Regions from separate parts of the Cellulosimicrobium sp. SJTW-1 genome, predicted to be linked through region 3. Evidence: riboswitches for the same ligand, from Rfam matches in the RefSeq annotation. Region 3 holds a riboswitch; each other region holds the start of a gene.

The links. A riboswitch is a leader RNA that binds a small molecule or an ion and turns the genes downstream of it on or off. The one in region 3 is predicted to bind thiamine pyrophosphate.
Region 1: linked by a shared signal. The riboswitch ahead of thiD (bifunctional hydroxymethylpyrimidine kinase/phosphomethylpyrimidine kinase) and the one ahead of RSE42_RS09150 (ECF transporter S component) in region 3 are both predicted to bind thiamine pyrophosphate.
Region 2: linked by a shared signal. The riboswitch ahead of thiO (glycine oxidase ThiO) and the one ahead of RSE42_RS09150 (ECF transporter S component) in region 3 are both predicted to bind thiamine pyrophosphate.

Annotation. Positions count from the first base shown of each region.
Region 1 is NZ_CP136680.1:1,842,302-1,852,101, reverse strand. It holds gene RSE42_RS08415 (2-isopropylmalate synthase) at 1-106, opposite strand, end outside; gene RSE42_RS08410 (FadR/GntR family transcriptional regulator) at 286-978, shown strand; gene RSE42_RS08405 (quinone oxidoreductase family protein) at 1,005-2,066, shown strand; gene RSE42_RS08400 (hypothetical protein) at 2,063-2,344, shown strand; gene RSE42_RS08395 (DUF4862 family protein) at 2,381-3,391, shown strand; gene thiD (bifunctional hydroxymethylpyrimidine kinase/phosphomethylpyrimidine kinase) at 3,455-4,426, opposite strand; TPP riboswitch at 4,420-4,514, opposite strand; gene RSE42_RS08385 (hypothetical protein) at 4,592-4,816, shown strand; gene RSE42_RS08380 (SDR family oxidoreductase) at 4,891-5,775, opposite strand; gene pheT (phenylalanine--tRNA ligase subunit beta) at 5,772-8,393, opposite strand; gene pheS (phenylalanine--tRNA ligase subunit alpha) at 8,393-9,514, opposite strand; gene thpR (RNA 2',3'-cyclic phosphodiesterase) at 9,800-9,800, opposite strand, start outside.
Region 2 is NZ_CP136680.1:1,213,698-1,223,497, reverse strand. It holds gene guaA (glutamine-hydrolyzing GMP synthase) at 1-1,516, opposite strand, end outside; gene thiE (thiamine phosphate synthase) at 1,559-2,269, opposite strand; TPP riboswitch at 2,314-2,416, shown strand; gene thiO (glycine oxidase ThiO) at 2,406-3,680, shown strand; gene thiS (sulfur carrier protein ThiS) at 3,686-3,919, shown strand; gene RSE42_RS05550 (thiazole synthase) at 3,929-4,771, shown strand; gene RSE42_RS05545 (ThiF family adenylyltransferase) at 4,868-6,181, opposite strand; gene RSE42_RS05540 (DUF3817 domain-containing protein) at 6,178-6,624, opposite strand; gene RSE42_RS05535 (ABC transporter ATP-binding protein) at 6,746-8,542, shown strand; gene RSE42_RS05530 (ABC transporter ATP-binding protein) at 8,539-9,800, shown strand, end outside.
Region 3 is NZ_CP136680.1:2,003,056-2,012,855, forward strand. It holds gene RSE42_RS09115 (DUF349 domain-containing protein) at 1-331, opposite strand, end outside; gene RSE42_RS09120 (peptidylprolyl isomerase) at 328-1,077, opposite strand; gene RSE42_RS09125 (MBL fold metallo-hydrolase) at 1,290-2,072, shown strand; gene hisS (histidine--tRNA ligase) at 2,134-3,531, shown strand; gene RSE42_RS09135 (M23 family metallopeptidase) at 3,560-4,228, shown strand; gene RSE42_RS09140 (energy-coupling factor transporter transmembrane component T family protein) at 4,246-5,034, opposite strand; gene RSE42_RS09145 (ABC transporter ATP-binding protein) at 5,031-6,878, opposite strand; gene RSE42_RS09150 (ECF transporter S component) at 6,871-7,575, opposite strand; TPP riboswitch at 7,679-7,798, opposite strand; gene RSE42_RS09155 (hypothetical protein) at 7,943-8,380, shown strand; gene RSE42_RS09160 (Rv2578c family radical SAM protein) at 8,424-9,800, shown strand, end outside.

The DNA.
Region 1 (9,800 bases), 160 kb from region 3:
CGGCGTAGCGGGACGACGGCATGGGCGACGGGCGCTGCCGGTTCCACGGCGGCGTGGTCCTGGCGGCGGGGCGGTCCGTGCGGGCGGGCGTGGCGGAGACGGTCATGGCGGTCCTTCGGCTGGAGCCCCGGGGTGGCGGGGCGCGGGACGACCGGCGCACGACGGACCCCCACGGCGGGGGGCCGGTCCGGTCAGACCCGCCGTGGCGCCGAAGGAGGAGCGCCGTCCAGGACATGCGGGGTACGCTAGCGCCGATCAAGTCCTCAGACAACCTGAGAGGTTTCCATGACCGCGCTGCAGCGACGCCCCCTGGCCGACCAGGCCGCCGAGCTCCTGCTCGAACGCGTGCGCTCCGGTGCCTGGCCCCTCGACCACCGGCTGCCCGGGGAGCAGGCGCTCGCCGCCGAGCTCGGCGTGGGCCGATCGACCGTCCGCGAGGCGATCCGCCAGCTCGCGGGCCGCGGCGTCCTCGACAGCAGGCAGGGCTCGGGCGTGTACGTGGTCTCGACGGACACCACCGACGACTGGGACGAGGTGCTGCGCCGCGGCGAGATCGCCGACGTGCTCGAGGTGCGCGCCGCGCTGGAGGCGGAGGCCGCGGGGCTCGCCGCCGCGCGCCGCACGCCCGCGGACCTGCGCACCATGACGACGGCGCTCGCCCGCCGCGGGCAGGTCGCGGCGACGGCGTCGCCCGCCGAGTACGTGGACGCGGACCTCGCGTTCCACCGGGCGGTCGTCGACGCCGCGCACAACGCGGTGCTCGCCGAGCTCTTCGCGACCTTCGTCCCGCGCCTGCGTCGCGCGATGGTCGCCATGGTCGACCTCGACCGGACGGGCACGACGCACCGGGACGACCAGGACGCGCACGAGGCGATCCTCGACGCCGTCCGCGACCGGGACACCGGCCGCGCCGCGGCGGCGGCGCGCGAGCACCTCGCGTCCGTGCACGCGAAGGTCGCCGACCGAGGGCGACCGTGACCGCCGCGCGACCCTAGGCTGAGGCCATGCACGCGATCGTGGCCCGCGCGGCGGGCGGTCCCGAGGTCCTCGACCACACCGAGCTGCCCGACCCGTCGCCGGGCCCGGGGCAGCTCCTCGTCCGCTCCGCGGTGGCGGGCGTGAACTTCATCGACACGTACAAGCGCTCCGGCGTGTACGCGATGGAGTACCCGCACGTCGTCGGGAGCGAGGGGGCCGGGGTCGTCGCCGAGGTGGGCGAGGGGGTAGAGGGGTTCGCCGTCGGCGACCGCGTCGTGTGGACCGAGGCGCCGGGGTCGTACGCGGAGCTCGTCGTGGTGGACGCCGGGCAGGCGCTGCACGTGCCGGACGCCGTCTCGCTCGAGGACGCGACCGCCGTCGCGCTCCAGGGGCTCACGGCGCACTACCTGTGCACGTCGTCGTACCCCGTGCGTCCGGGCGACCGTGTGCTCGTGCACGCGGGCGCGGGCGGCGTCGGGCTGCTCCTGACGCAGATGCTCGTGGCGCGGGGCGCGCACGTGATCTCCACGGTCTCGACCCCCGAGAAGGCGGAGCTGTCCCGCGGCGCGGGCGCCGAGCACGCGATCCAGTACACGGCGTTCGCCGACCTCACCGCCGAGCTGCCGGAGGTCGTGCGCGGGCTCACGGGCGGCGAGGGCGTCGCGGCGGTGTACGACTCGGTCGGCAAGGACACGTTCGACGCGTCGCTCGCGTCGCTGCGCCGCCGCGGCACGCTCGTCCTCTACGGCGGCTCGTCGGGGCAGGTCCCGCCGTTCGACCCGCAGCGCCTCAACGCGGGCGGCTCGCTCTTCCTCACGCGGCCCAAGCTCGCCGACCACACGGCGACGCGCGCCGAGCTCGTCGAGCGCGCGACCGAGGTGCTCGGTGCCGTCGCGGGCGGCACGCTGCACGTGCGCGTCGGCGCGACGTTCCCGCTCGCCGACGCCGCCGACGCCCACCGCGCGCTCGAGGGACGGGCGACCACCGGCAAGGTGCTGCTCCGTCCCGCCGGGGCGGACGACGCTCACGCCACCACGACCGGGACCACGACCGGGACCACGACCGGCACGACGACCGGGACCGCGTGAGCTGGGACTGGGTGCCCCCGCGCCCGGGCGAGGAGGACGGCTCCGACGGCGGCCCCTCCCCCGCGCTGCGCCGCACCGTGACCGTGCTCGCCGTGCTGCTCACCGCGGTGTTCGTCGTCTACTACGTGACCGTGGCGGTGCGCCAGCAGGCGGACGCGTGCGTCGCCGACCGGCCCGCGGGCGTCGCGGTGCAGGACGTCGAGGCACGGTGGCGCTGGGTCCCGCCGGGCTACGCGTGCGAGTACGCCACCGCCGACCAGGACGTCGCCCGCGCCTGACGCGTCCGGCACCCCCACCACGACCGACGAGGACCGATGACCGACCTGCACGACCGCCCCCTGACCCTGCTCGGTGCCTACGCCCTCGCGGGCGTCCCCGACCCGGGCGGCTGGTACGCCGCCCTCGACGAGGACGGCCTCGACGGCCTCGAGCACCCCGTCGACCCGGACGACACGGACGCGCTCGCGACGACCGCGGCCGCGCTCCCGGCGCACTGGGCGCTGCTGCCGACGACGGTCGCCGCGACGGCCCGCCGCGCCACGGCCGACCGCTCCTACGGCCTCGCGTCCGACGACGAGGAGGGTCGGCGCGAGGCGGTCGACGGCGTCGCGCGCGTCCTCGCGGCCGTGACGCGGCTCGCCGAGGCGGAGGGTCGACGACGCGTGGTCGCGGTCGAGCTCCAGTCCGCGCCCGGTCCCGGCCGCGGCTCCGGCGCGGCGCTCGCGCGCAGCCTCACCGAGCTGGCCGCCGTCGCGCCCGCCGGGCTGCCGCTCGTGGTGGAGCACTGCGACGCGCCCCGCCCGTGGGGCGTCGCGGAGAAGGGCTTCCTCGCGCTCGACGACGAGATCGCCGCCGTCGCGCGCGCGGCCCGGGACACCGGCCACCCCCTGCACGTCGGGCTCAACTGGGGCCGGTCCGCCATCGAGGGGCGCAGCGCCGCGACGCCCGTCGAGCACGCGCGGGCGGCCGCCGGCGCCGGCCTCCTCGCGAGCGCGATGCTCTCCGGTGCCGCCGGCCGGCCCGGCCGGTGGGGCGCGCCGTGGGCGGACGCGCACGTGCCGCCCCACGGCCCGGATCCCGCGCTCCCCGGCCCGGACGAGTCGATGCTCGGCCCGGCCGAGGTGCGCGAGTTCCTCGCCGCGGCCGGGCCGGTCCCGCTCGTCGGCGCCAAGGTGACGACGCGGCCCGCGGACGCCCCGCCCGCGCAGCGCCTCGCCGTCGCGCGCGCGACGCTCGCCGTGCTCCGCGACGCGCTGGCCGACCTCGACACCGACCGCGGAGCCGACCGCAGGGCCGACCACGCAGCGAGCGGCCCCACGGCCTGAGTGCGTCCCGCGGCCCGGGCTCGGCACGTCGCAGCAGCCCGGGCTCGCCCGGTCGGCCCGGGCTCAGCCCGGCCGCACGGGCGCCGAGCGGTGCAGGTGGTCCACGGGCCCCCGGCCCGTCCCCACCCGCAGCGCGGCGCCGGCACGCAGCGCGCCCGTGAGCCACTCCTTCGCCTCGCGCGCCGCCTCCTCCCAGCTCGCGCGCTGCGGTCGCAGCGCCGCGAGCGCCGCCGAGAGCGAGCACCCCGTGCCGTGGGTGTGGGGCGTGTCGACGCGCTCGGCGTCGAACGTCGTGACGGTGGCCGCCCCCGGCGCGCGGCCCGTCGTCGGCCCGGGCGCGGGGAGGACGAGCGCGTCGGGCGACGTGCGTCCGGTGAGGTGACCGCCCTTGAGCAGCACGACGGCGTCGCTCGCGGTCGCGTACTGCGTCGCCTGGCGCAGGGCGTCGTCCCACGTCGTCGCGGGCTCCTGCCCGCCGAGGACGCCGAGCTCGGGCAGGTTCGGCGTGACGACGTCGGCGCGCGCCGCGAGGTCGCGCACGGCCTGCTCGGCGCCCGCGTCGAGCAGGCGGTGGCCGGAGGTGGCGACCATCACCGGGTCCAGGACGACCCAGGGCCGCGGAGCACCCGCGGCGGCGCGCGCCGCGGCGAGGTCGTCGAGCCACTCCCCGACGGCGCGGGCGTTCGCCTCGTCCGCGACCATGCCGATCTTCACGGCGTCGACCTCGACGTCGTCGGACACGGCGTCGAGCTGCGCGCGCAGGAACGCCGGCCCGGGGACGTGCACCGACCGCACGCCGTGGGTGTTCTGCGCGACGAGCGCCGTGGTGACGGCCATGCCGTAGGCGCCGTGCGCGCAGAACGCCTTGAGGTCGGCCTGGATCCCGGCGCCGCCGGTCGGGTCGGTCCCCGCGACGGAGAGGACGCGGGGGCGGGACGGTGCCGGGTCGGGCCGACGGCCCGGGTCGGGCCGGCGGTCACGGTCCGCGAGAGCGGAGGCCGGGTCGGAGGTGTGCCGAGGCAGGGCGAGCGTCATCGCGCGGACATCCCTTCGCTGGTACGAGCCAGATCAGGTTCGACGGGTCTCATCTCAGCCCCGGTGCGGGGCACCCCGTGTCGCGGGCCATGCTACGCGGCGACCCGTGCGCTTTTCACCCGCCCCGACGCGTGAGACGACGCGCGTGCGCGCGTCTTTCCGGGTATGACGCAGCACGTCGCCCCCGCGACCCGCCCCTTCCTGCCGGACGCGCCCGTCCCGGTCCAGGTGCCCGCCCTCTGCACGACGTACGACCGAGACGGTCGGCGGGTCGTGCTCACGGGCGTCGTCACGCACGACGCAGGCGGGCTCGTGGCGTTCGAGTACGAGCACCCCGAGCGGGGCCTGTGGCACGTGTGGGTCGACCGGGACACGTGCGTCCCGCTGTGACCCGGTGCCCGGACGCACGGACGCCGCCCGACCGGGGGGGGTCGGGCGGCGTCGGCCGTGCGGGGTGCGTGCGCTCAGCGGGCGGGGAGCTCTCCCGGCATCGGGTCGTCGGAGCCCCAGCGCGTGACGCGCAGCCGACGGCCGTCGGGACCGGGCAGCGCGACGCCCGCGCGGGCGGCCTCCTGGGCGGCCGCGCGGAGCGACCCGGGCGAGTCGTGCGTCACGCGCACGAACGACCCCGAGAACGCGTCGAGCTCGCCGCGGGCGATCGCGACGACCATCTCGACCGTGCGCTCGACGGGCGTCCACTCCGTGCGGCCCTCGTGCATGACCATGGACGCCGTCATGTCGGTCTGCACGACGCCCGGCGACACCTCGAAGGTCCGCAGGCCGAGCGCGTGGCCCGAGCGGTGGAGGTTCGCCCCGAGGCGCAGGAGCGCCGTCTTGCTCGCGTTGTACGCGCTCGCTCCGTCCATGTCGTGGGAGCCCGCGCCGCTGTTGAGGTCGACGACGCGGCCGCCGCCGCGCGCGAGCATCCCGGGGACGACGGCGCGCGCGAGCAGGAACGGCCCGCGCACGTTGGTCTCCAGGACGGCCCACCACTCGTCGGGGTCCGCCTCCCAGAGCGGCACCTCGGCGTCGACCCGGCCCGCGTTGTTGACGAGCAGGTCCACGCTCCCGAGCGTGGCCTCGGCCTCGCGGACGGCCGCGGCCACCGCCGCGGCGTCGGTCACGTCCGCCGTGACGACGACGGCACGGCCCGCGCCGTCGAGCGCGGCGATCTCGTCGGCCACCCCGGCGAGCCGGCCCGCGTCGCGCGCGAGGAGCGTGACGTCGAGACCGGACGCGGCGAGCCCGACGGCGACCGCGCGGCCGATGCCGCGCGACGCCCCGGTGACGAGCGCGGTGCGCGCGGGCGCCACGTCCGGCGTCGTGCCCTCCCCCGGTGCGCCGCTCATGCGCGCAGCTCCGCCCCGACGCGCTCCCGCGCGGCGGCCACGGCGCCCTCCCGGACCCGCGCGACGTCGTCGGCGGTGAGGGTGCGGTCCGCGGCGCGCAGCCGCAGCGAGAACGCGAGCGACTTGCGCCCGGCGCCCACCTGCTCGCCCGTGAAGACGTCGAACAGCGCGACCTCCTCGGCGAGCTCGCCGGCGCCCTCGACGAGCGCGGCCCGCAGCGCCTCGGCCGGCACGTCGGCGGCGACGACGAACGCGAGGTCCTCCTTCGCCGCCGGGAACCCGGAGACCGGGGTCGCCTGGACGGGCTCGTCGGACGCGCCCGCGACGAGCGCCGACAGGTCGAGCTCGAACGCCACGGAGCGGGCGGGCAGGCCGACGTTCTCGAGCACCTTGGGGTGCAGCTCGCCCGCGTGCCCGACGACCGTCCCGTCGGCGAGCTCGAGGCGCGCGCAGCGGCCCGGGTGGAAGGGTGCCCGCGCGGTGTCCGCGACCACGCGCACGGCGTCGTCCCCCCGCAGGCCGGCGCGGTCCGCGACCAGGCGCGCCGCGTCGAGCGCGTCCGTCCAGTCCGCCGGCCGGCCGGAGCCCCACCAGCCCGCCCGCTCGCGACGACCGACCAGGACGCCCGCGACGTGGCGCGGCTGCGCCGGGAGCGCGGCCTCGATCGCGGCGAGGTCGTCGTCGGAGGGACGCACCCCGCCGGGCAGCGACGGCGCGGCCGGGGCGCCCGGGCGCGGGTGCGTCACGAGCCCGACCTCGAACACGGCGACGTCCCCGAGCCCGCGGCCCACGTTGCGGCGCGTGGTCTCCAGGAGCGTGCTCAGCACGTCCGTGCGCATCAGGGGACGGTCGTCGGCCAGCGGGTTGAGCAGGCGCAGCGCCCGGCGGCGCTCGTCGTCCGCGGGGATCCGCAGCGCGTCGAGCTCGCCCTCGCCGACGAACGGGTAGCTCAGCGTCTCGACGAAGCCGTGCTCGGCGAGCGCGCGAGCGACCGAGCGGCGCACGCGCTGCTCGCGCGTGAGCCCGCGGCCGCCGGGCGCCGCGGGGAGCACCGACGGGATCTCGTCGTACCCGACGAGGCGCGCGACCTCCTCGACCAGCTCGGCCGGCTCGGTGAGGTCGGGGCGCCACGACGGCGGGGTCACGACGACGACGCCCGTCGCGGCGGCGTCGTCCGCGTCGACCGTGCACCCGATCGCCCCGAGCGTCCCGACGACCTGCTCGAGCGTGTAGGGCACGCCGACGAGGCGCTCGGCCTCGCCGACGGGCAGGTGGATCGGGGCGGGCGCGGTCACGCGGTCGAGGTCGCTGACGGCCGGGTCGGCGGTCCCGCCGCCCAGCTCGACGAGCAGGTCGACGACGCGCTGCGCCGCGACCGCGGGCAGCAGCGGGTCCACGCCGCGCTCGAACCGCTTCGCGGCCTCGCTCGACAGCTTGTGGCGGCGCGACGTGCGCGCGACCGTCACGGGGTCGAAGTGGGCGGCCTCGACGAGCACCGCCGTCGTCTCCGGCCCGACCTCCGACGAGGCACCGCCCATGACGCCGGCGAGACCCAGCACGCGCGCGCCGCGCGCACCGTCGGGGCTGTCGGTGATGAGCAGGTCCTCCGGGTCGAGCGCGCGGTCCACGTCGTCGAGCGTCGTGAGCCGCTCGCCCGGGGCGGCGCGCCGCACCACGACGGGGGCCGCGACCTTCTCGAGGTCGTACGCGTGCAGCGGCTGCCCGAGGTCGAGCATGACGTAGTTCGTCACGTCGACCGCGAGCGAGATGGGCCGCATGCCCGACGCCGTGAGGCGGCGCTGCATCCACGCGGGCGTCTGCGCCGCGGGGTCGAGCCCGCGCACGACGCGCGTGACGAATCGGTCGCACCCGACGACGCCGTGGACCGGCGCCGCGTCGTCGACCTCGACGGGGAAGCCGTCGGGCGTCGCCGCGGGCGGGGGCGTGGGCAGGGAGCCGGGCAGGCCCGGGTCCGTGAAGCGCGCGCCCGTCGAGTGCGAGAACTCGCGCGCGACGCCGCGGTAGGAGAACGCGTACCCGCGGTCGGGCGTCACGTTGATCTCGAGCACCTCGTCGCCGAGCCCGAGCAGCGCGACCGCGTTCTGCCCCGGGGTGAGGTCCTCGGCTGCGTACCCGAGCCGCGGCAGCACGATGATGCCGTCGTGGTCCTCGCCGAGGCCGAGCTCGCGCTGCGAGCAGATCATGCCGTCGGACACGTGCCCGTACGTCTTGCGGCTCGCGATGGGGAACGGACCGGGCAGGACGGAGCCCGGCAGCGCGACCACGACGAGGTCGCCCGGCGCGAAGTTGTGCGCGCCGCACACGATGCCGCGCGCACCGCCCGCCGGCATGTCGGCCGGCTCGACGCCCTTGATCTCGGCGGCGTTGTGCTCCGGCCCGACGTCGACCAGGCACCAGTTGATCGTCTTGCCGTTCTTCTGCGGCTCGGGCGTCATCTCCAGGACGCGCCCGACGACGAGGGGACCCGTCACGGCCGCGCCGTGGATCGCCTCCTCCTCCAGGCCGACGCGGACGAGGTCGGCGGCGAGCCGCTCGGCGGTGAGCCCCGCGGGCAGCTCGACGTGGTCGCCCAGCCAGTCGATGGCGACGTACGGCATCAGATCTCCGTTCCGAACTGGGCGGAGAAGCGCACGTCGCCCTCCACCATGTCGTGCATGTCCGCGATCCCGTGGCGCAGCATGAGCGTCCGCTCGATGCCCATCCCGAACGCGAAGCCCGAGTACTCGTCGGGGTCCACTCCGACGGACCGCAGCACGTTCGGGTTGACCATGCCGCAGCCACCCCACTCGATCCAGCCCGGTCCGCCCTTCTTCTGGGGGAACCACAGGTCCATCTCGGCGCTCGGCTCGGTGAACGGGAAGTACGCGGGCCGCAGGCGCGTGCGCGCGTCCGGGCCGAACATCGCGCGCGCGAACGCGTCGAGCGTGCCGAGCAGGTGCGCCATGGTGAGGCCCTTGTCGATCGCCAGGCCCTCGACCTGGTGGAAGACGGGCGTGTGCGTCGCGTCGAGCGCGTCCGTGCGGAACGTCTTGCCCGGGCACGCCACGTACAGCGGCACGCCGCGCTCGAGCAGCGAGCGGGCCTGGACCGGCGACGTGTGGGTGCGCAGCACGAGGTTCGACGGCTCCGCGCCGTCCTCGCCGTCCGGGCCGGCGACGTAGAACGTGTCCTGCATCTGGCGCGCGGGGTGGTCCACGCCGAAGTTCAGGGCGTCGAAGTTGAACCACTCCGCCTCGACCTCGGGGCCCTCCGCGATCTCCCAGCCCATGCCGACGAAGAAGTCCGCGACGCGCTCCTGCAGCGTCTCGAGCGGGTGCCGCGCGCCCGCGGGGACGCGGTCCACGGGCAGCGTGACGTCCACGGCCTCCTCGACGAGGACGCGCTCGTCACGCTCGGCCTCGAGCTCGGCCTGGCGCGCGGCGAGGGCCTGGTTGAGCCGGCCGCGCAGCGGGCCGAGGAGCTTGCCCGCGGTCTTCTTGTCCGCGGGGGCGAGCGACCCGATCTGGCGGTTCGCGAGCGCGAGCGGGCTGCGGTCGCCCGCGTGCTCGGTGCGCACGCGCTTGAGCGCGTCGAGGTCGCCGGCCGCGGCGACGGCGGCGAGCGCGGCGTCGAGCGCGCGCTGCAGCGCGTCGGCGTCGAGCGGGGAGGGGGCGGAGGGGGTGTCCGGTCCGCCGTCGCCCGCGTGGGGGGTGACGACGTCGGCGTCAGGGCTGGACATGCGTGCCTTCCTGGCGAGGGCGGGACTGCGGGGAGCGGACGACGGCCGGCGTCGACCCGCGGCACGCGCCGCTCGGGGCGGGGCGTGCGGGGCGCGCACGTGCGCGCGTCGCCGTCATTCTAGGGCGCCCGTCCGGGCCAGGACCGTCCCGCCACGAGGCGGGCGGGGAGCACGCGTCAGTCGCGCGGGCCCGTGACGGGCCCGGGAAATCGACGACCACCGCGCAGGCTCATGCGCCCCATCCTCGCACAGGCCGGTCCGGGCGGACCTGGACGACGGCGGCGCT
Region 2 (9,800 bases), 790 kb from region 3:
ACAGCACGTCGTAGGGCAGGCGCGTCCAGTCGGCCGTCATCGCGTCCTCGGACGAGACGGGGCGCAGCACGATCGGGTGGCCGTAGGTGCGGCCGTCGCCCTGGACGCCGACCGAGCGGACGTCGGCGAGCAGCACGACCGGGCACTGCCAGATCTCCTGGTCGAGGCCGGCCTTCGTGAGCTCCTCGCGCGCGATCGCGTCGGCGGCGCGCAGCGTCTCGAGGCGGTCCGCCGTGACCTCGCCGACGATGCGGATGCCGAGCCCGGGGCCCGGGAACGGCTGCCGCGCGACGATCTCCTCAGGCACGCCGAGCTCGCGACCGACCGCGCGGACCTCGTCCTTGAACAGGGTGCGCAGCGGCTCGACGAGCGAGAACTGCAGGTCGTCGGGCAGGCCGCCGACGTTGTGGTGGCTCTTGATGTTCGCCGCGCCCTCGCCGCCGCCGGACTCGACGACGTCCGGGTAGAGCGTGCCCTGCACGAGGAACTTCACCTCGGCGTCGTGCTCGCCCGCGTCCTCGACGATCTGGCGCGCCGCGTCCTCGAACACGCGGATGAACTCGCGGCCGATGATCTTGCGCTTGGTCTCCGGGTCGCTGTGCCCGGCGAGCGCGGTGAGGAACCGCTCCTTCTCGTCGCGGATCACGAGGTTGACGCCCGTCGCCGCGACGAAGTCGCGCTCGATCTGCTCGACCTCGCCCGCGCGCATCAGCCCGTGGTCGACGTGCACGCACGTGAGCTGGTCGCCCACCGCGCGCTGCACGAGCGCCGCGGCGACGGCGGAGTCCACGCCGCCCGAGAGCGCGCAGATGACCCGCGCGTCGCCGACCTGGGCGCGGATCGCCGCGACCTGGTCCGCGATGACGTTGCCGGGCGTCCAGTCCGGGGCGAGGCCCGCGCCGTCGTACAGGAAGTGCTCCAGCACCGTCTGGCCGTGCGCGGAGTGCTTGACCTCCGGGTGCCACTGCACGCCGTAGAGGCGACGCTCGCGGTCCTCGAACGCGGCGACCGGCGAGCCCGACGACGTCGCGAGGACCTCGAAGCCCTCGGGCGCGCGGTGCACGGCGTCGCCGTGGCTCATCCACGTGGTCTGGTTCTGCGGCGTGCCGTCGAGCAGCACGCCCGCGGCGCACACCTCGACCTCGGTGCCGCCGTACTCGCGCAGGCCCGTCTGGGCGACCTCGCCGCCGAGCGCCTTCGCCATGGCCTGGAAGCCGTAGCAGATGCCCATGACGGGCACGCCGGCCTCGAACAGCGCCGGGTCGACGAACGGGGCGCCCGTCGCGTACACGGACGAGGGGCCGCCCGAGAGGATGATCGCGGCCGGGTCCTTGGCGAGCATCTGCTCGACCGTGAAGGTGTGCGGCACGATCTCGGAGTAGACCTTGGCCTCGCGCACGCGGCGCGCGATGAGCTGCGCGTACTGGGCGCCGAAGTCGACGACGAGCACGGGCCGCGGGGTCGAGGCCACCTCGGCGGTGGTGGGAGTGTCGGGAGCGGTGGCGGGTGACGTCACCCGTCCAGGATAGTCGCCGTGCGGCGGGGCTCGTCCCGCGTCTCAGGCGTCGGTGCGCGCCTCGGCGCGCGCCGCGACGCGCTCGCGCAGGGCGCGGGCCGCCGCTTCCGGGTCGCTCGCCGCCGTGATCGCGCGCACCACCACGATCCGGGTCGCGCCCGCGTCGAGGACGGCGTCGAGCCGGTCCGCGTCGATCCCGCCGATCGCGAACCAGGGCGTCGCGGGCCGGGTCGCCGCGACGTCGCGCAGCAGGTCCAGGCCGACGGCGGCCCGCCCCGGCTTCGTCGGGGTCGCCCACAGCGGACCCACGCAGAAGTAGTCCACCGCCGGGTCGGCCTCTGCCGCGGCCGCCTGCGCGGCCGAGTGCGTGGACCGGCCGAGCGCGGGCCCCGCGCCGAGCAGCGCCCGCACGGCCGGGACCGGCAGGTCGCCCTGGCCCATGTGCACGACCGGCGCGCCCGTGACCGACGCCACGTCCGCCCGGTCGTTCACGGCCCACAGCGCGCCGTGCTCCGTCGCTACGCGCGCGACGAGCTCCTGGAGCTCGAGCTCGCGCGCGACGTCGAGCGTCTTGTCGCGGAGCTGCACGACGTCCACCCCGCCCGCGAGCGCCGCCCGCAGGAAGTCCTCGAGGTCGCCGCGCTCCTCGCGCGCGTCCGTGCAGAGGTAGAGCCGCGCGTCGGCGAGCCGGGCGCGTGCGGCGTCCGCCGACGGGGCGGGAGTGGCCGGGGTGGTGGAGGTCTCGGAGCTCACCCGCGGGAGCCTAGCCTCGGCGGCTCCTCGGCAGGAGGTACTGTGGCCGACAGCACGGGAGCCCCGCAGGGGGCTGAGAGGGCGTCGCCGCCGACCGTCGAACCTGATCTGGGTCATGCCAGCGAAGGGAGCGCACATGAGCCTGTCCGTCCACCCGTCCGCGGGTGGCTCCGTCGTGCCCGACGGCGCGCGCGACGTCGTCGTCGTGGGGGGCGGGATCGTGGGTCTCGCCGTCGCGTGGCGCGCGGCGCGCGCGGGGTTGACCGTCACGGTGCTCGACCCGGCGCCGGGCGCGGCCGCGACCCACGCCGCCGCGGGGATGCTCGCGCCGGTGACCGAGGCCGACTTCGGGGAGGAGGCCGCCCTGCGGCTCCACCTCGCGGCCGCCGCGGCGTGGCCGGCGTTCGCCGCGGACCTGCGCGCGGCGACGGGGGCGGACGTCGGGCTGCGGACCGCCGGGACGCTCACCCTCGCCTACGACGCCGACGACCTCGCGCTGCTCCGCCGCGTCCTCGCCCTGCACGCCGCGCACGGTCTCGCGTCGCACGAGCTCACCGTCGCCGACGCGCGCCGCCGCGAGCCGTACCTGGGCCCGCGCGTCGCCGGGGCGGCGTGGGCCCCCGCGGACCACGCGGTCGACCCGCGCGCGACGCACGCCGCGCTGCTCGCCGCGCTCGGCGGCCGCGACGCCGGGGGTGCGGGCTCGGCCACCGGGGCGCGCGTCGTCCGCGCGTCCGCGACCCGGCTCGCGCTCGATGCCGGGCGCGTGGTCGGCGTGCACGACGACGCGGGCCGGCTCCACCGCGCGGGTGCGGTCGTCGTCGCGGCGGGCTGGCAGTCGGGCGCCCTCCTCGCGGACGTGCCGGGCATCGTCGTGCCCACGCGGCCGGTGAAGGGTCAGACGCTGCGGCTCGACGCGGGCCCGGACCTCGCGCTGGAGCACGTCGTGCGCGGGCTCGTGCAGGGGCGGCCGGTGTACGTCGTGCCGCGCGACCCCGAGCCTGCGGGGCCGCGCGCCGGGCACCGGGAGGTCGTCGTCGGGGCCACCACCGAGGAGAACCCGGACGACCGCCGCGCCACCGCCGGCGGCGTCTTCGCGCTCCTGCGGGACGCCCGCGCCCTCCTGCCGGGGATCGACGAGGCCGCGCTGGTCGAGGTGACGCCGCGGGGGCGCCCCGCGACACCGGACAACCTCCCGCTCGTCGGGCCGACGGACGTCCCGGGGCTCCACCTCGCGACGGGCCACGGCCGCAACGGCATCCTGCTCGCCCCGCTCACGGCCGACGCCGTCGTCGCCGGGCTCGGCGGGCTCCCCGCGCTCGGCGGGACGGAGCCCGGCGACGACGTCGCGACCGCCCTCGCCACCGCCCGGACCGACCGCTTCGCCCGCACCGCCACGACACCGAGGTGAGACCCGTGACCGCACCCGCACCCACCGCGCTCGTCAACGGCGAGCCGTACCCGCTCGACGGCGACGTCGACCTGGAGCGGCTCGTCGCCGCGCTCGTCCCCGCCTACGTCGCCGACGGCACGCCGCAGGGCGTCGCGGTGGCCGTCGGGGACGCCGTCGTGCCGCGCGGCGCCTGGGCGACGACCGTCGTCGCGCCCGGGGACCGCATCGAGATCGTCACCGCCGTCCAGGGCGGCTGAGGAGGAGCCATGACCACGACCGACGTCTCCCCCGCCACCGCGAGCGGCCCGGCCGGCGCCGACGACCCGCTCGTCGTCGCCGGCACCCCGATCGGGTCGCGCCTCGTCATGGGCACCGGTGGGGCCGCGAACCTGCTCACGCTCGAGGACGCGCTCGTCGCGTCGGGCACCGCCCTCACGACCGTCGCGATGCGACGCGTCGCCGTCCGCGCCGGCGGGGACGCGAGCCCCGACGCGGGGATCTGGGCGCTGCTCGCCCGCCTCGGTATCCGCGCGCTGCCCAACACCGCCGGGTGCTTCTCGGTGCGAGAGGCCGTGCTCACCGCGCACCTCGCGCGCGAGGCGTGCGGTACCGAGTGGGTCAAGCTCGAGGTGATCGCCGACGACGTGACCCTCCTGCCCGACCCGGTCGGCCTCGTCGAGGCGGCCGAGCAGCTCGTGCGCGACGGGTTCGTCGTGCTGCCCTACACGAACGACGACCCGATCCTCGCGCGCCGGCTGGAGGACGTCGGCTGCGCCGCCGTCATGCCCCTCGGGGCGCCCATCGGCACGGGGCTCGGCATCCTCAACCCGCGCAACATCGAGGCGATCGCCGCCGCGGCCCGGGTGCCCGTGATCCTCGACGCGGGGATCGGCACGGCGTCCGACGCCGCGCTCGCCATGGAGCTCGGCTGCGACGGCGTGCTCCTCGCGACGGCCGTCACGCGCGCCGCCGACCCGGTCCGCATGGCCCGCGCGATGCGCCTCGCCGTCGAGTCGGGCCGGCTCGCCGCGGGCGCAGGGCGCATCCCCCGCCGCGAGGGCGCCCTCGCGAGCTCGTCCCCGCAGGGCCGCCTCGACCTGGCCCTCTGACCCCGTCGACCAGGCGGTCCCTGCGCGCCGAGCAGGCCATCCCGGCTCGTCCGTCGACCAGGACGCGCCGCGACCACCTGGTCGACGTGCAGGGGGCTAGAGGGTGGGGGTCTTCAGGGCGTCGAGGAGGGCCGGGACGCCGCCGACGACGGAGCGTGCGTCGAGGCCCGCGGCGCGGGCGGCGTCGGCGACGCGGGCGGAGCGGCCGCCGACCGCGCACACCACGAGCACCGGGCGGTCGGCGGGCAGGTCCGCGAGCGCCGCGGCGGCACCGGGGTCCTGCGTGCCGCCGAGGAACGCGCCGCTCGGGACGAGCGTCGACCCGGGGAGCGGGCGCACCTGCGCCTCCCAGTCCTCGCGGACGTCGAGCAGGAAGGGTGCGGCGTCGTCGGCCCGCAGCAGGGCGGCCGCATCAGAGGCGGACACGTCGCGCGGCGCGGGCCCCGCTGCCCCGGTCGGCCCCGCCCCGGCACCGGGCACCGCCACGGGCGGCGCCGCGGGCCGGAGCCCGCAGAACGCGGCGTAGGCGTCGTCGCCCGGCAGGAGCGCGGTGACGGGCTCGCGCGTCGGGTCGGCGCGCACGGTGAGCTGGCGCCACGAGAGGTCGAGGGCGTCGTAGACGGCGAGGCGGCCCAGCAGCGTCGTGCCGGCGCCGGTGACGAGCTTGATCGCCTCGGTCGCCATGACGGAGCCGACGGTGCCGCACATCGCGCCGAACACACCGCCGGTGGCGCAGTCGGGTGCCGCGCCCGGGGGCGGCGGGACGGGGAACACGTCGCGGTAGGTGACCCCGCGCGGACCTCGCTCTCCCGGCCCCGCGGGGTCGGGACCCGCGGCGCCCGGGTGCGCGGCGTCGTCGGGCACGGCGAACCGGGGCGCGGCCCAGAAGACGCTGACCTGTCCCTGGAAGCGGTAGATCGAGCCCCAGACGACGGGCAGGCCGAGGACCTCGGCCGCGTCGGAGACGAGGTAGCGGGTCGGGAAGTTGTCGGCGCCGTCGAGCACGACGTCGTAGCCGCGCAGCACGTCGAGCGCGTTGTCCGCGTCGAGCCGCAGCGCGTGCTCGACGACGTGGACGTGCGGGTTGACGTCCGCGATGCTCTCGCGCGCGGAGTCGACCTTGCGGCGCCCGACGTCCGACCCGCCATGGATGACCTGGCGCTGGAGGTTGGACGTGTCGACGGCGTCGTCGTCGACGATGCCGATCGTGCCGACGCCCGCGGCGGCGAGGTAGAGCAGCGCGGGGCTGCCGAGGCCGCCCGCGCCGACGACGAGCACGCGCGCGGCCGCGAGCCGCCGCTGGCCCTCGGTGCCGACGCCCGGCAGCGCGAGATGGCGCGCGTAGCGCTCGAGCTCCGGCGTCGAGAGCTCGTGACCGGGCGCGACGAGGGGCGCGAGCGGCGTCGTCATGCCGCGTACTGCTCCTCCAGCGCGACGAGCTTCGCGTCGGCCTCGGCGTGCACCTTCTTCTCGAGGATGAACGACATGACCGGCACGACGCCCGCGAACACCATCGTCGCGAGGCGGCCCCAGCCCCAGCGCATCTTGGTCCACAGGTCGAGCACGGTGACGAGGTACACGACGTAGATCCACCCGTGGGCGAAGGGGATCCAGGACACGTAGCGCATGATCCCGTCGACGTCGACGAACGCACCGACCCCGTACTTGACGAGCATCTCGACGCACAGGATCAGCAGCATCACACCGGTGATGATCGCGAGGACCCGGTAGCGCGCGAGCGCGCCGCGCGCCTTGCGGATCGCGGTGCGCGCGGCCTCCGCGCTGGGGGCCGCCGCGTCGGCGGGGGCGACGACGGGCGCGTCGGTGGGGGTGGCCGGGTCCTGCGTGGTCATGGGAGAGGTCCTCGTTCCGGGCGAGACGGCCGCGGCGGTCTCCGCCGCGTGCGGTGGCGTGACGCGGTCGCCGCGTTAAACCGTCGCCGCGTGTCGGACGCCGAACCTAGGGTAGAACACCGTGCGACCCCTCCCTCTCCCCGACCCGGGGACCCCCGACCTGCGCGGCCCGTCCCGCTACCTCCTCTGGATCGCCCGGCGCCAGTGGACGGTGCTCACGGTGTCCGTGCTGCTCGGCCTCGTGAACTTCGCGTGCCAGGCGTTCCAGCCGTACATGCTCGGCCGCGCGCTCGACGAGGGGCTCACCGCCGGGTTCGGTGCCGAGCTGTGGCGGTGGGCGGGCCTCCTGCTCGCGCTGGGCCTGGGCATCGTCGTCACGGGCGTGACGCAGCACCGGTTCGACATCGCGAACTGGCTGCGCTCGGCGCTCACGACGTCGCAGCTCGTGGGCGACGTCACCGCCCGCTCGGGCGACGCGATCACCGAGGAGCTCCCGACGGGCGAGGTCGTGTCCACCGTCGCGAGCGACGCGATGCGCGTCGGCCAGCTCTTCTCGATGATGGGCCAGTTCCTCGGCGCGCTCGGCGCGTACGTCGTCGTGGCGGTCATCATGCTCTCGACGTCGCTGCAGCTCGGTCTCGTCGTCGTGCTGGGCCTGCCGGTCGTCGCCGCGGTGCTCGCGCTGCTCGTCAAGCCGCTCCAGCAGCGCCAGGCCGCGCAGCGCGAGGCGCAGGGCCGCCTGACGACGCTCGGCGCGGACACGGTGTCGGGCCTGCGCATCCTGCGCGGGATCGGCGGCGAGGGCGTGTTCGTGGGCCGCTACGCGCAGCAGTCGCAGAAGGTCCGCGAGGCCGGCGTCAAGGTCGCGCACACCCAGGCCACGCTCGACGCGCTCCAGGTGCTCCTGCCCGGCCTGCTCGTCGTGCTCGTCGTCTACCTCGGCGCGACGGCGGCCCTGCGCGGCGAGATCACGCCCGGGCAGCTCGTCGCGTTCTACGGGTACGCAGCGTTCCTCGGCTGGCCGCTGCAGGTCGCGACGCAGATGCTCAACATCGCGACGCGCGCCCACGTCGCCGCGCGCAAGATCGTGCGCGTCCTCGCGGTCGAGCCAGCAGCGGGCGCGAGCCCGGCCACCGCGCCCATGCCGCCCGAGGGCAGCCCCCTCGTCGACGAGACGAGCGGCCTGGTGCTCGAGCCGGGACGCGTCGTCGCGCTCGTCTCGGCGGACCCGGAGGCGTCGGCGGCCGTCGCGACCCGGCTGGGCCGGTTCGACGACGCCGCGGAGGCGGCCACGCCCGTGCGGCTCGGCGGCACACCGCTCGCCGCGCTCGACAAGCACGCGCTCCGGCGCCGCGTCGTCGTCGCCGAGGCGACGCCGCAGCTCTTCTCGGGCGCGCTGCGCGACGAGCTCGACGCGCGCGGCACCGCGACGGAGGCCGAGGTGCTCGCCGCGGTGAGCACGGCCGACGCGCACGACGTGCTCGACTCCGTGCCCGACGGCCTCGCGGGCGAGCTGCCCGAGAAGGGGCGGTCGCTCTCGGGCGGCCAGCGCCAGCGCGTCGCGCTCGCCCGGGCGCTCCTCACGGACCCGGAGATCCTCGTCCTCGTCGAGCCGACGAGCGCCGTCGACGCGCACACCGAGGCGCGGATCGCCGCGAGCCTCGCGCAGGCCCGTCGCGGGCGCACGACCCTCGTCGTCACGGCGTCGCCGCTCGTGCTCGAGCACGTCGACGAGGTGCTGCTCCTCGAGGACGGCCGGGTCACGGCGCGCGGCACGCACCGCGACCTCGTCGACCGCGCCCACTCCCCCGCGACAGCACCGGACGACGACGCGGCCCGGTACCTGCGCGTCGTCGGGCGCTCGCTCGACGACACCCCCGCCCTCGCCCGCACCGCACCCGAAGGAGGCCAGGCATGAGGCTCCCCGTCGCCGACGGCCCCGCCGTCCGCGCCGCCGCCGGACGCCTGTTCGCCCGGCACCGCGGCACGTTCGTGCTCATCGCCGTCCTCCACACCCTGGCCGCGGTCGCGGGTCTCGTGGGGCCGTGGCTCCTCGGCCGGCTCGTCGACGCCGTCACCGAGGGCACCACGTCGTCGTACGTGACGACCGTCGTCGCCGTGGGCGCGGGCGCGGTCCTCGCGCAGGCCGTCCTGCGCCGGTACGCGCAGCGCCTGTCCATGGTCTTCGGCGAGACCGTGTTCGCCGAGCTCCGCGAGGACCTCGTCGAGACGGTGACGTCGCTGCCGCTGTCCACGGTCGAGCGCGCGGGGACGGGCGACCTCGTGGCGCGCACGACGAACGACGTCGACCGCATCCAGCACGCCGTGCGGTTCGGCGTGCCGCAGCTCCTCGTCGCGGTCGTCACGCTCGTGCTCACGGCGGTCGCGGCCGTCGTCGTCGCGCCGCTCGTGGCGCTCGCGCTGTTCGTGGGCGTGCCGCTGCTCGTCGTCGTGTCGCGGTGGTACCTCAAGCGCGCGTCGGCCGGCTACCAGCGCGAGGCCGCCGCCTACGCGACGCTCAACGGCACCATCACCGAGAGCGTCGAGGGCGCGCGCACGGTCGACGCGCTCTCGCTCACCGAGCGCCGCCAGGCGCGCGTGCGCGCCGACCTCACCGAGGCGTTCGAGGCGGAGCGGTACACCCTCGGGCTGCGCACCGTGCTGTTCCCGGGCATCGACCTCGCCATCGCGATCGCGCCCGTCGCCGCGCTCGTGTGGGGCGCGTGGCTGCTCTCGCAGGGCCAGACGACGCTCGGCGCCGTGGCCACGGTGACGACCTACGCGTTCCAGCTCGCCGGGCCGGTGTGGAACCTCATCTTCTGGCTCGACGAGATCCAGGTCGCCGCGGCGTCGTACGCGCGCATCGTCGGCGTCGCGCAGGTGCCCGGCGACCGCACCCCGACGGGCGACGTGCCCGACGGCGACCGCCTCGTCGCGCGCGACGTCGAGTACGCCTACCGCGAGGGTCACCCCGTGCTGCACGGCGTCTCGCTCGACCTCGAACCGGGCGAGCGGCTCGCCGTCGTCGGGCCGTCGGGCGCGGGCAAGTCGACCCTGGGCCGCATGCTCGCGGGCATCCACCCCCCGACGGCGGGGTCCGTCCGCTCCGGCGGCGTGCGGCTCGTCGACCTGCCGCTCGAGGACCTGCGGCGCGAGGTCGCGCTCGTCACGCAGGA
Region 3 (9,800 bases):
CGGCCTCGGCGACGGGAGCGTCGTCGGCCGCGGGGGCCTCGGTCTGCTCGGCCGCGGGGGCGGTCTCGGCCTCCGCCGCCGGTGCGGCGGCCCCCTCGGCCTCGGCGGCGGGCGTGGCCTCCGCCTGCTCGGCCGGGGCGGCCTCCTCGGCCGCGGCGGAGGCGGGACCCTCGTCGGTGGCCTCGGTGGCCTCGGTGGCCTCGGTGGCCTCGGTGGCCTCGGTGGCCTCGGGCGTCGGCTCCACGTCTGTCGCGTCGACCCGTCCGGTCTCGCTCGCCTCCGCGGGCTCCGGTGCCGGTGCGCTCGCCTGGTTCTGGGCGGGATCGCTCACTGGGTCTCAACTCCTTCGATGGTGACCGGGGTGGCGGGGGACCCGTCGCCGGATCCGTCCTGCGTCCCCGCGTCAGCGACTGCCTGGACGACGTCCAGGCCGGACGTGATGGTGCCGAACACCGTGTAACCACCCGCTGCGTCGGACGGGATGGTCGAGTCCTCGTAGACGAGGAAGAACTGCGAGCCCATCGAGTCGGCGTCCCCGCCCTGGCGGGCCATGGCGACGGTCCCCGCGGGGTAGACGTCGTCGGTGGGGGCGTTCTCGACGGGGCCGAACTTGTAGCCCGGGTCGCCCGTGCCGGTGCCCGTCGGGTCGCCGCACTGGAGCACGTAGATGCCCGACGTCGTGAGGCGGTGGCACGACGTGCCGTCGAAGTACCCGGACTCGGCGAGGGACACGAAGCTCGCGACCGCCTGCGGGGCGGCCGCGCCGTCGAGCGTGAGCGTGAGGTCGCCCGCGCTCGTGGTGAGCGTCGTGGTCCAGTCACGGCCCTCGGCGGCGGACGCGGGCGGCAGGGTGTGCTCGCCCGAGGGCGCCGCGCCCGTGTCGCCGCCCGGGTCGGTGCCGGGATCCTGGGTGGCGGCGAGCGCCCACCAGACGGCGACGCCGATCACGACGAGCGCGACGACGACGCCCACGATCGACCACGTGCGCTGGCGCTTCGCCCGGAGCTGGGCCACGTGACGGTCCCACTTCTCCTCACGACGACGCGCCTGCTCGCGCTCGCGACTCTTCGTCGACACCCCAGCTCCTTCGTCCGGCGCCGCGACGGCGCGCACGGTCGACCCCGGTGCGGCCGTGGTCGGTACGGGACAGTCTAGGCACCGAGAACCCTGGTGGCGGGTGGATTTGCTGCGCGCAGGTCACGGTCCGGTATCGACGGCGCCGCCCGCAACCCGCGCTGCGCCCGCCCGGAGCCGCCCCGCCGCCCGTGCCGCGGGCTACCCTCGCCCTCGTGGACCGACCTCGTGGCACGACGCCGACTCCCTCTGCCGAGCACGGCGCGACCCCGCCCGGACCGGCCGTGCACGTGGTGGTGGCGCCCGTCTTTGGCACGAACTGCACGGTGGTGAGCGCCCCGGGCGGCGACTGCGTGGTGGTCGACGCGGGGGCCGGGGTCGCGGACGCCGTCGTCGCGCACGTCCGCTCCGCCGGCCTCGTGCCCCGCGCCGTCCTCGCGACGCACGGCCACGTCGACCACACGTGGGACGCCGCGGCGCTCGCCGACCGCTTCGGGGTTCCCGTCGTGCTGCACGCGGCCGACGCGTACCGGCTCGCGGACCCGTTCGGGAGCCTGGAGCACGGCGGGCCCGCCGCGAGCCGGCCGGGCGCCGTCGTGTCCGGCCCGCTCGGCGCGGCGCTCGCGGCGGCCGGCGCCGGGCCGCAGGACTACCGCGAGCCGAGCCGCGTCGAGACGTTCGACGTGCCTGCGGGCGGCGAGCAGGAGCTGCGCTGGGGCGGCGTCGCGCTGCGCGCGGTGGGCGCGCCCGGGCACACCGAGGGCTCCACGCTCTACCTCGTGGGCGAGCCGGGAGCGGGTCTCGTGCTCAGCGGCGACGTCCTCTTCGCGGGCTCCGTCGGCCGCACCGACCTGCCGGGCGGGGACGGCGCGACGATGGCCCGGACCCTGCGCGACGTCGTCGCGCACCTGGACCCGGCCTGGGACGTGCTCCCGGGGCACGGCCCGGCGACGACGGTCGCACGCGAGCTGGCGACGAACCCCTTTCTTGCCCGCTGAGCGAAGGACCGGGGGCCGGACGATGCGGTCGCCCGTCCCGGCGTCTGGGAAGATCTGACCCATGGCCAGGCCCACACCCCTCTCCGGTTTCCCCGAATGGCTCCCCGACGGTCGGATCGTCGAGCAGCACGTCCTCGACACCCTGCGCCGGGTGTTCGAGCTGCACGGGTTCGCCGGCATCGAGACGCGCGCGGTCGAGCCGCTCGACCAGCTCCTGCGCAAGGGGGAGACGTCGAAGGAGGTCTACGTCCTGCGCAGGCTCCAGGAGGAGCCGCAGGACGACGCCGCGGCCGGGTCGGCCGCGAAGGGTGACAAGCAGCTCGGCCTGCACTTCGACCTCACCGTCCCGTTCGCGCGCTACGTGCTCGAGAACGCCGGGCACCTCGCGTTCCCCTTCAAGCGCTACCAGATCCAGAAGGTGTGGCGCGGCGAGCGCCCCCAGGACGGGCGCTTCCGCGAGTTCACCCAGGCCGACGTCGACGTCGTCGGCGCGGGCGAGCTGCCCTACCACTACGAGGTCGAGCTGCCGCTCGTCATGGCCGAGGCCCTCGGCGCGCTGCGCGACATCGGCGTGCCCGAGGTCCGCGTCCTCGTGAACAACCGCCGGGTCGCCGAGGGGTTCTACCGCGGGCTCGGCATCGACGCGGTCGACGACGTCCTGCGCCAGATCGACAAGCTCGACAAGGTCGGCCCCGGGACGGTCGCCGCGCTGCTCGAGTCCGAGGCCGGCACGACGCCCGAGCAGGCGCAGGCGTGCCTCGCGCTCGCGGGCATCAGCGGGAGCGACTCCGGCGTGGTCGACCGCGTGCGAGCGCTCGCCGCCGAGCACGGCGTGGAGAGCGAGCTGCTGGAGACCGGGCTGGGCGAGCTCGGCGCGCTGATCGAGGCCGCGAGCGTGCGCGCCCCGGGCGTCGTCGTCGCCGACCTCAAGATCGCGCGCGGCCTCGACTACTACACCGGGTCCGTCTACGAGACCGTGCTCGTGGGCCACGAGCAGCTCGGCTCGATCTGCTCGGGCGGGCGCTACGACACGCTCGCGTCCGACGGTGCGAACACCTACCCCGGCGTCGGTCTGTCGATCGGCGTGTCCCGGCTCGTGTCGCGCTTGCTGTCCGCGGGCCTGGTGCGCGCGACGCGGTCCGTGCCGAGCGCCGTCGTCGTGGCCGTCACGAGCGAGGAGACGCGCGACGCCTCCGACGCGGTCGCGCACGCGCTGCGCGCCCGCGGGGTCCCGGTCGAGGTCGCGCCCGCCGCCGCGAAGTTCGGCAAGCAGATCCGCTACGCCGACCGGCGCGGCATCCCGTTCGTCTGGTTCCCCGCGCGCGTCGAGGACGACGGCACGCGCTCGTCCGACCAGGTGAAGGACATCCGCTCGGGGGAGCAGGTCGACGCCGACGCGGCGACGTGGGAGCCGCCCGCCGAGGACCGCTTCCCGCGCGTCGTGCCCGCGGACGGCTGACCCGCCGCACCGGGGAGGGGAGGGCGACGTGACGCGACCCGTCGAGCTCGCCCTGCCCTTCCAGGGGACGTGGCTCGTCCGCAACAGCCCGGCGCGCCGCGTGCCGAGCCACGGCACCGACCTCTTCGCGACGACGTACGCGATCGACTTCGTCGCCGTCCGAGGGCGGCGCACCGCCGCCGTACGCGACTGGCGCACCGTGCTGGGCACCGAGCCGCCCGAGCGGTTCGTCGCGTTCGGGCTGCCCGTGCTCGCCCCGGCGGCGGGCACCGTCGTCGCGGTGCACGACGGCGAGCCCGACCACGAGGCCCGCCGGTCGCCCACCGCGCTGCTCGGCTACGCGCTCACGCAGGCGGCGCGGGCGCGCGGTGGCGCCGCGGCGCTCGCGGGCAACCACGTGGTGCTCGCCCTCGACCCGCCCGGCACGTACGTCGTCCTCGCGCACCTGCGCGCCGGGTCCGTGGCCGTCGTGCCCGGCCGACGGGTCGAGGCGGGCGAGGAGCTGGGCCGGTGCGGGAGCTCGGGGAACTCGACGCAGCCGCACGTGCACGTGCAGGCCATGGACGCGCCGGACGCGCTCGCCGCCCGCGGGCTGCCGCTCGTCTTCCGGGGCTTCCGCGAGCGGTCCCGCGACGGCTCGTCGCGCGTCGTGGACCTCGGCGTCCCGGCGGAGGGTGCGGTCGTCGAGCCCGCGTGACCGCGGTCCGGCAGGCCTCACGCCGTGAGCGCGCCCAGCCCCGTGACCCACCCCCCGCGGACCCCGACGACGACCACCGCCGCGGCGACGGCCAGCACGGCGACCGCGGCGACGACGTCGGGCACACCGAGCGGGACGGGCCGCGCCGTGGTGCGCGGACCGGACCCCAGGCCCCGCGACTCGAGCGCCACGGTCAGGCGCTCGGACCGGCGCACGGCGCCGACGAGGAGGGCGAACGCGGCGGTGCCGAGCGCGCGGGGGGACCGGGGGAGCGTGCCGGGGCGCCGCCGCGGGTCGCGCACGGCCTGGGCACAGCGGATGGTGTGCCAGGCGTCGGGCAGCTCGACGAGCAGCCGGTGGGCCGCGAGCACCGCGTACGTCCACGTCAGGGGCAGCCGCCCGTGCTGGTGGAGGCTCGTCATGAGGCGCACCGGGTCGGTCGTCACCGCGACCGTGAGCGAGAGGGCGCCGACGAGCAGCGTGCGCACCGCGAGCCCGGCGCCGATCGTCAGGCCGTCGGAGCCGACGGTGACCGGGCCCAGGTCGACCGGGTCGCCGCCGGGCCGGGTGGCGACGTTGACGACCAGCAGGCTCGTCGCGAACACGAGGAAGGGCACGTGCGCCAGGGCGAGCGTGCGCACGGGGACGCGTCCTGCGATCAGCAGCGCCACGACCGTGAGCACCCACCCGATCGCGGGGGTGTACGGGTCGGTGACGAGCAGCGCACCCGTCGACACGACGAGGACGGTCGCCAGCTTGACCGTCGGGTTCCAGCGCCCGAGGGGCGTGCTGTGCGGCGCGCTCACCGGGCGACCTCCGCGAGGGCTGCGGGCGCGGTCTCTGCGGGTTCGGCCGCGACGGCGGTGCCGACGGCGGCGTCGAGCGCCCGGACGAGCGCGCCCGGGTCCACGCCGTGGCGGTGGCCCGTGCGGGCCCACCACGCGAGCAGGGGAGGACGGCGCAGGCGGGCGCGCCGGCACAGCGCGTCGTCGGCCAGCACGGTGGCGGGCGGCCCGAGCGCCACGAGCCGGCCGCCGACGACGACGGCGACACGGTCGGCGAGGGCCGCGACGAGCGCGAGGTCGTGCGTGACGACGACCACCGCGCCGTCCGCGTCGGCGCGCTCGCGCAGCGCGTTGGCGACGGCGTCCGCCTGGGCGCGGTCGAGCCCCGACGTGGGCTCGTCGGCGAGGAGGACGGGCGGGTCGAGCACCGTCGCCGTCGCGAGGGACAGTCGCCGCTGCTCGCCGCCGGAGAGCCGGTACGGGTTCGCGTCGGCGAGGTGCGTGAGGGCGAACGCGTCGAGGGTGCGCGCGACGCGTCCGTCGACGTCGTCGAGCCGCGCGAGCCGGGCCGACCAGGCGACCTCGTCGCGGACCGTGCGCGCGAGGAGCTGGTGCTCCGGGTCCTGGAACACCATCGCGACGGGCGCGCCGGGCGCCGTCGTGACCTCGCCCGTGGTCCGTTCGAGTCCCGCCAGCCCGCGCAGGAGGGTCGACTTGCCGCCGCCGTTCGGCCCCACCACTGCGAGCACCTCGCCCGCGTGCACGTCGAGGTCGACGTCGCGCACCACCGGCGTCTCGTCCCGCCCGCGCCGTCGGCGGCCTGTCGCGGCGCGGTGCACCGCGAGGCGACGGGCACGCAGGGCGACCGGGCGGTCAGGGGCGAGCGCCGCCGGGCCGGTGTCTGCGTCACGGGGGTCCGCGGCGCGGGGGTCGGCGGTGCGGGGGTCGGCGGAGCGCGCGAGGTTGACGAGCCAGGCGTCGGTCGCGGGTGCGCCGAGCGGGCCCGGGGCTCCGGCGTGCTCCAGCCGGATGTCGAGCGGCAGCCAGCACCCGAGCGCGGCGAGCGTGGCGGCGTGCGCGCGCAGGACGGCGGTCGTGGGGCCGTGCGCGACGACGCGACCGGTGTCGCCGAGCACGAGCGTCGCGGCCGGGAGTGTCCCGACGTCGTCGAGGCGGTGCTCGACGAGCACGACCGACCGGCCGGGGGTGTCGGGCGCGTCCCGTCCGGGCGCCCGGACGAGCCCGCCCACGAGCGTCCCGACCTCGTGCGCCGCCGCCGGGTCGAGGAACGCCGTCGCCTCGTCGAGGACCACGAGCTCGGGGTCGGCGACGAGCGCCGCCGCGAGGGCGACGCGCTGCGCCTCGCCCCCCGACAGCGCGTGGGTCGGCCGGTCGTGCAGGTGGTCCGCACCGACGGCGGCGAGCGCGGTGGCGGCGCGGGCGTCCATCGTGCGCGGGTCCGCGGCCCGGTTCTCGAGCGCGAACCGCAGCTCGTCGTCGACGCGGGCGAGGCAGAGCTGGTCGCCCGGCCGCTGCTGGACGAGGCCGACGCGCGCGGCGAGCGCCGCCGGGGTCGTGTCGCGCGGGTCGACGCCCGTCACGCGCAGGTCCCCCGCGACGGAGCCCGGCAGCGTGTGGGGCACGACGCCGACGAGCGCACGCAGCAGCGTGGACTTCCCGCAGCCCGAGGGGCCGAGCACGAGCAGCCCGGTGCCCGCGGGGACGGTGAGGGTGAGGTCGTCGAGCACGCGCGTGCCGTCGTGGCCCACGGTGACGGTCAGGCCGGCGGCGGCGACGGCGTCGGGCAGGTCGCCGGGCACGGCGTCCGGCGTGACGTCCGGTGCGGCGGTCGGTGCCTCAGCCACGGCGGTCAGCCCCGATCGCGAAGGCGTCGAGCGCGCCGGTGCGGGCGAGGGCGTCGCCGAGGAGGCGCGCCGCGATCCCGCACAGCACGACGCACGAGACGACCTGCACGCCGAGCCGGAGCATCGCGTAGTCCTGCCCGAGCCAGCCGAAGCGGACCGCGTTGAACGCGTACGTGACGAGCGCCGCGCTGACGCCCGACGCGACGAAGACCCACCAGCCGTAGCGGCGGTACCGGGTGAGGGCGAAGGGGATCTCGGCACCCACGCCCTGGACGAGCCCCACGAGGACGAGCAGCGGGCCGGCGGGCGACGCGAGGAAGACCACCTCGACGAGCGCCGCGAGCGTCTCGGTGAGGATGCCGACGCCCGGCTTGCGCACGATGTACGTCGCGAGCGGGCCGACGACGATCCACGCGCCGGCGAGCACGTTGGCGGCGAGGTCCGCGAGCGGTCCCATCGCGAGCTGGAGCGGGGCCCAGAGCTGCACGAACGCCCAGTAGACGAACCCGAACACGACCCCCAGCACGGCGACGAGGACCGTCTCGTGGAGGGTGAGGCCGCGGCGTCGGGCACGGCTCGGGGGAGCGGCGACGGCGCGGTCCCGGGGGGCGGGCGTGGGACCCACGCCGTCGGGTCGGTCGTCGGGCGTGGCGGTGGGCGGGGTCGCCCGGGGCGGCGTGGTGCGGGGCTCGGTCATGCGGTTCCCTCCGTCGGGCCCCCGGGGCGAGGGGTGCACGACGGCGCGCCACCGCGCCCCGCGCGGACGGCACGCGCGGGGCGCGGGCACGAGCGCGCAGGGGACGGTGACGTCCGCCCTGCTCCCTTCGCTGGTACGAACCAGATCAGGTTCCACGGGTCTGCAGGGGGGACGGGTGTCCGGCCTGCACTCTCAGCGCTCATGCGCTCCCCGGGGGCGTTCGGCCCGACCCTAGGGCCTGGACGCCCGCCGGACAATCCCGGCGTCTCACCCACCGGGACGCCCGGCCGCCGTGAGAAGGTGACGGCGACGAGGAGCCCGCGCGGACCGGGGACGGGCTCCGACCACGAGGGACGAGGCAGCGCGCATGACCCGAGACAACGATTCCGCCGCGGTCGCAGAGCTGGACCGCCTCGACGAGGCCGTGCGGAGCGCGCCCGCGGGCGACACGTCGGCGCAGATCGCGCTGTGGCGGCAGACGGTGCGCCTCGGCACGTGGTTCTTCATCGCGCGGGGGTCCGAGGACCAGCCCCGTCCGTACGCCGTCGCTGCGGACCAGGGGCCCATGATCTGCCTCTACAGCAGCGCCGCGCGCGCGGACGAGGCGGCCCGGGCGCTCGGTCTGGCGGACGACGAGACAGGCTCCGTGCCGCTGCTCGGGGTACCTGTGCCGGCGGCGATCGACTACGTCGCGTCCTTCGGCGCGGCCGGGGTCGTCGGTGTCGCGCTGGACCACCCGCGCATCGGCCACCACATCCCCCTCGGGAACCTGGCGCTGCTCAAGGCGTGGTCCGCCGACGGCTGACCCGCTCTTGACAGCGCGTTCGAACGTTTGTTCGAATGGCGCGATGCGGTGGGACGGACAGGTGCTCGGCGCGGACGACGGCGCGCTCCCCGGGCTGGAGCGGGTCGGCCTCGTCCGCAGCGTGCGCACGCCCGAGTTCGCGGGCATCACGTTCCACGAGGTCACCGCCAAGAGCGCGCTGTCCAAGGTGCCGGCGATGTCGCGCATGCCGTTCCGGTGGACCGTCAACCCGTACCGCGGGTGCAGCCACGCGTGCTCCTACTGCCTCGCGCCCGCCACCCCGGTGCTGCTGGCCGACGGCGCGCAACGGCCGATCGGCGAGCTGCGTGTCGGCGACGAGATCGTCGGCACCGTCCCGCACGGCGCGTACCGGCGCTACGTGCGTACCCGCGTGCTCGACCGCTGGGCCACCCGCAAGCGCGCCTACCGCGTGACCCTCGCCGACGGCACGCGCCTCGTCGCGAGCGGCGACCACCGGTTCCTCACCGAGCGCGGGTGGCGCCACGTCGTCGGCGGTGCCGGGCACCGTGCCCGCCTGGCGCTCGGCGACGTACTCGTCGGGCCGGGCGCCGCGGCGCTCGCGGAGGGGCGGCCCGTCCTCGACGGCCAGGACGTCACCGGCGGCGAGGCGCTGCGCGTCGACTCCCTGGAAGCGCTCGACGGGCCGGGGGAGACGACGGAGCTGGTCGACATCACGACCGGCACGCGCGACTTCGTCGCCGCGGGGGTCGTGAGCCACAACTGCTTCGCCCGCCCCACGCACCAGTACCTCGACCTCGACGCGGGGGAGGACTTCGACCGGGAGGTCGTGGTCAAGGTCAACGTCGACGACGTGCTGCGGGCCGAGCTCGCCCGCCCGTCCTGGGCGCGCGAGGCCGTCGCGCTCGGCACCAACACCGACCCGTACCAGCGCGCCGAGGGGCGCTACCGCCTCATGCCCGGCATCATCGACGCGCTCGCCGGGTCGGGCACGCCGCTGTCCGTGCTGACCAAGGGCACGCTCCTGCGCCGGGACCTGCCCCTGCTCGTCGACGCCGCCTCGCGCGTCGAGGTCGGGATCGGCGTGTCCCTCGCGCTCCTGGACCCCGAGCTCCAGGCGAGCGTCGAGCCGGGCACGCCCTCGCCGCGCGCGCGGCTCGACCTCGTCCGCACGGTCCGGGAGGCCGGTCTGCCGTGCGGCGTCATGGTCGCTCCCGTGCTGCCGTGGCTCACCGACTCGACCCGCGCGCTCACCGAGCTGCTCGACGCCGTCAAGGATGCGGGCGCGACGGGCGTCACGGTGCTGCCGCTGCACCTCAAGCCCGGCACACGCGAGTGGTACATGGGCTGGCTCGCGCGCGAGCACCCGCGCCTCGTCCCCGGGTACGAGCGCGTGTACGCCCGCGGCACGTACGCCTCGACGGCGTACCGGTCCTGGCTG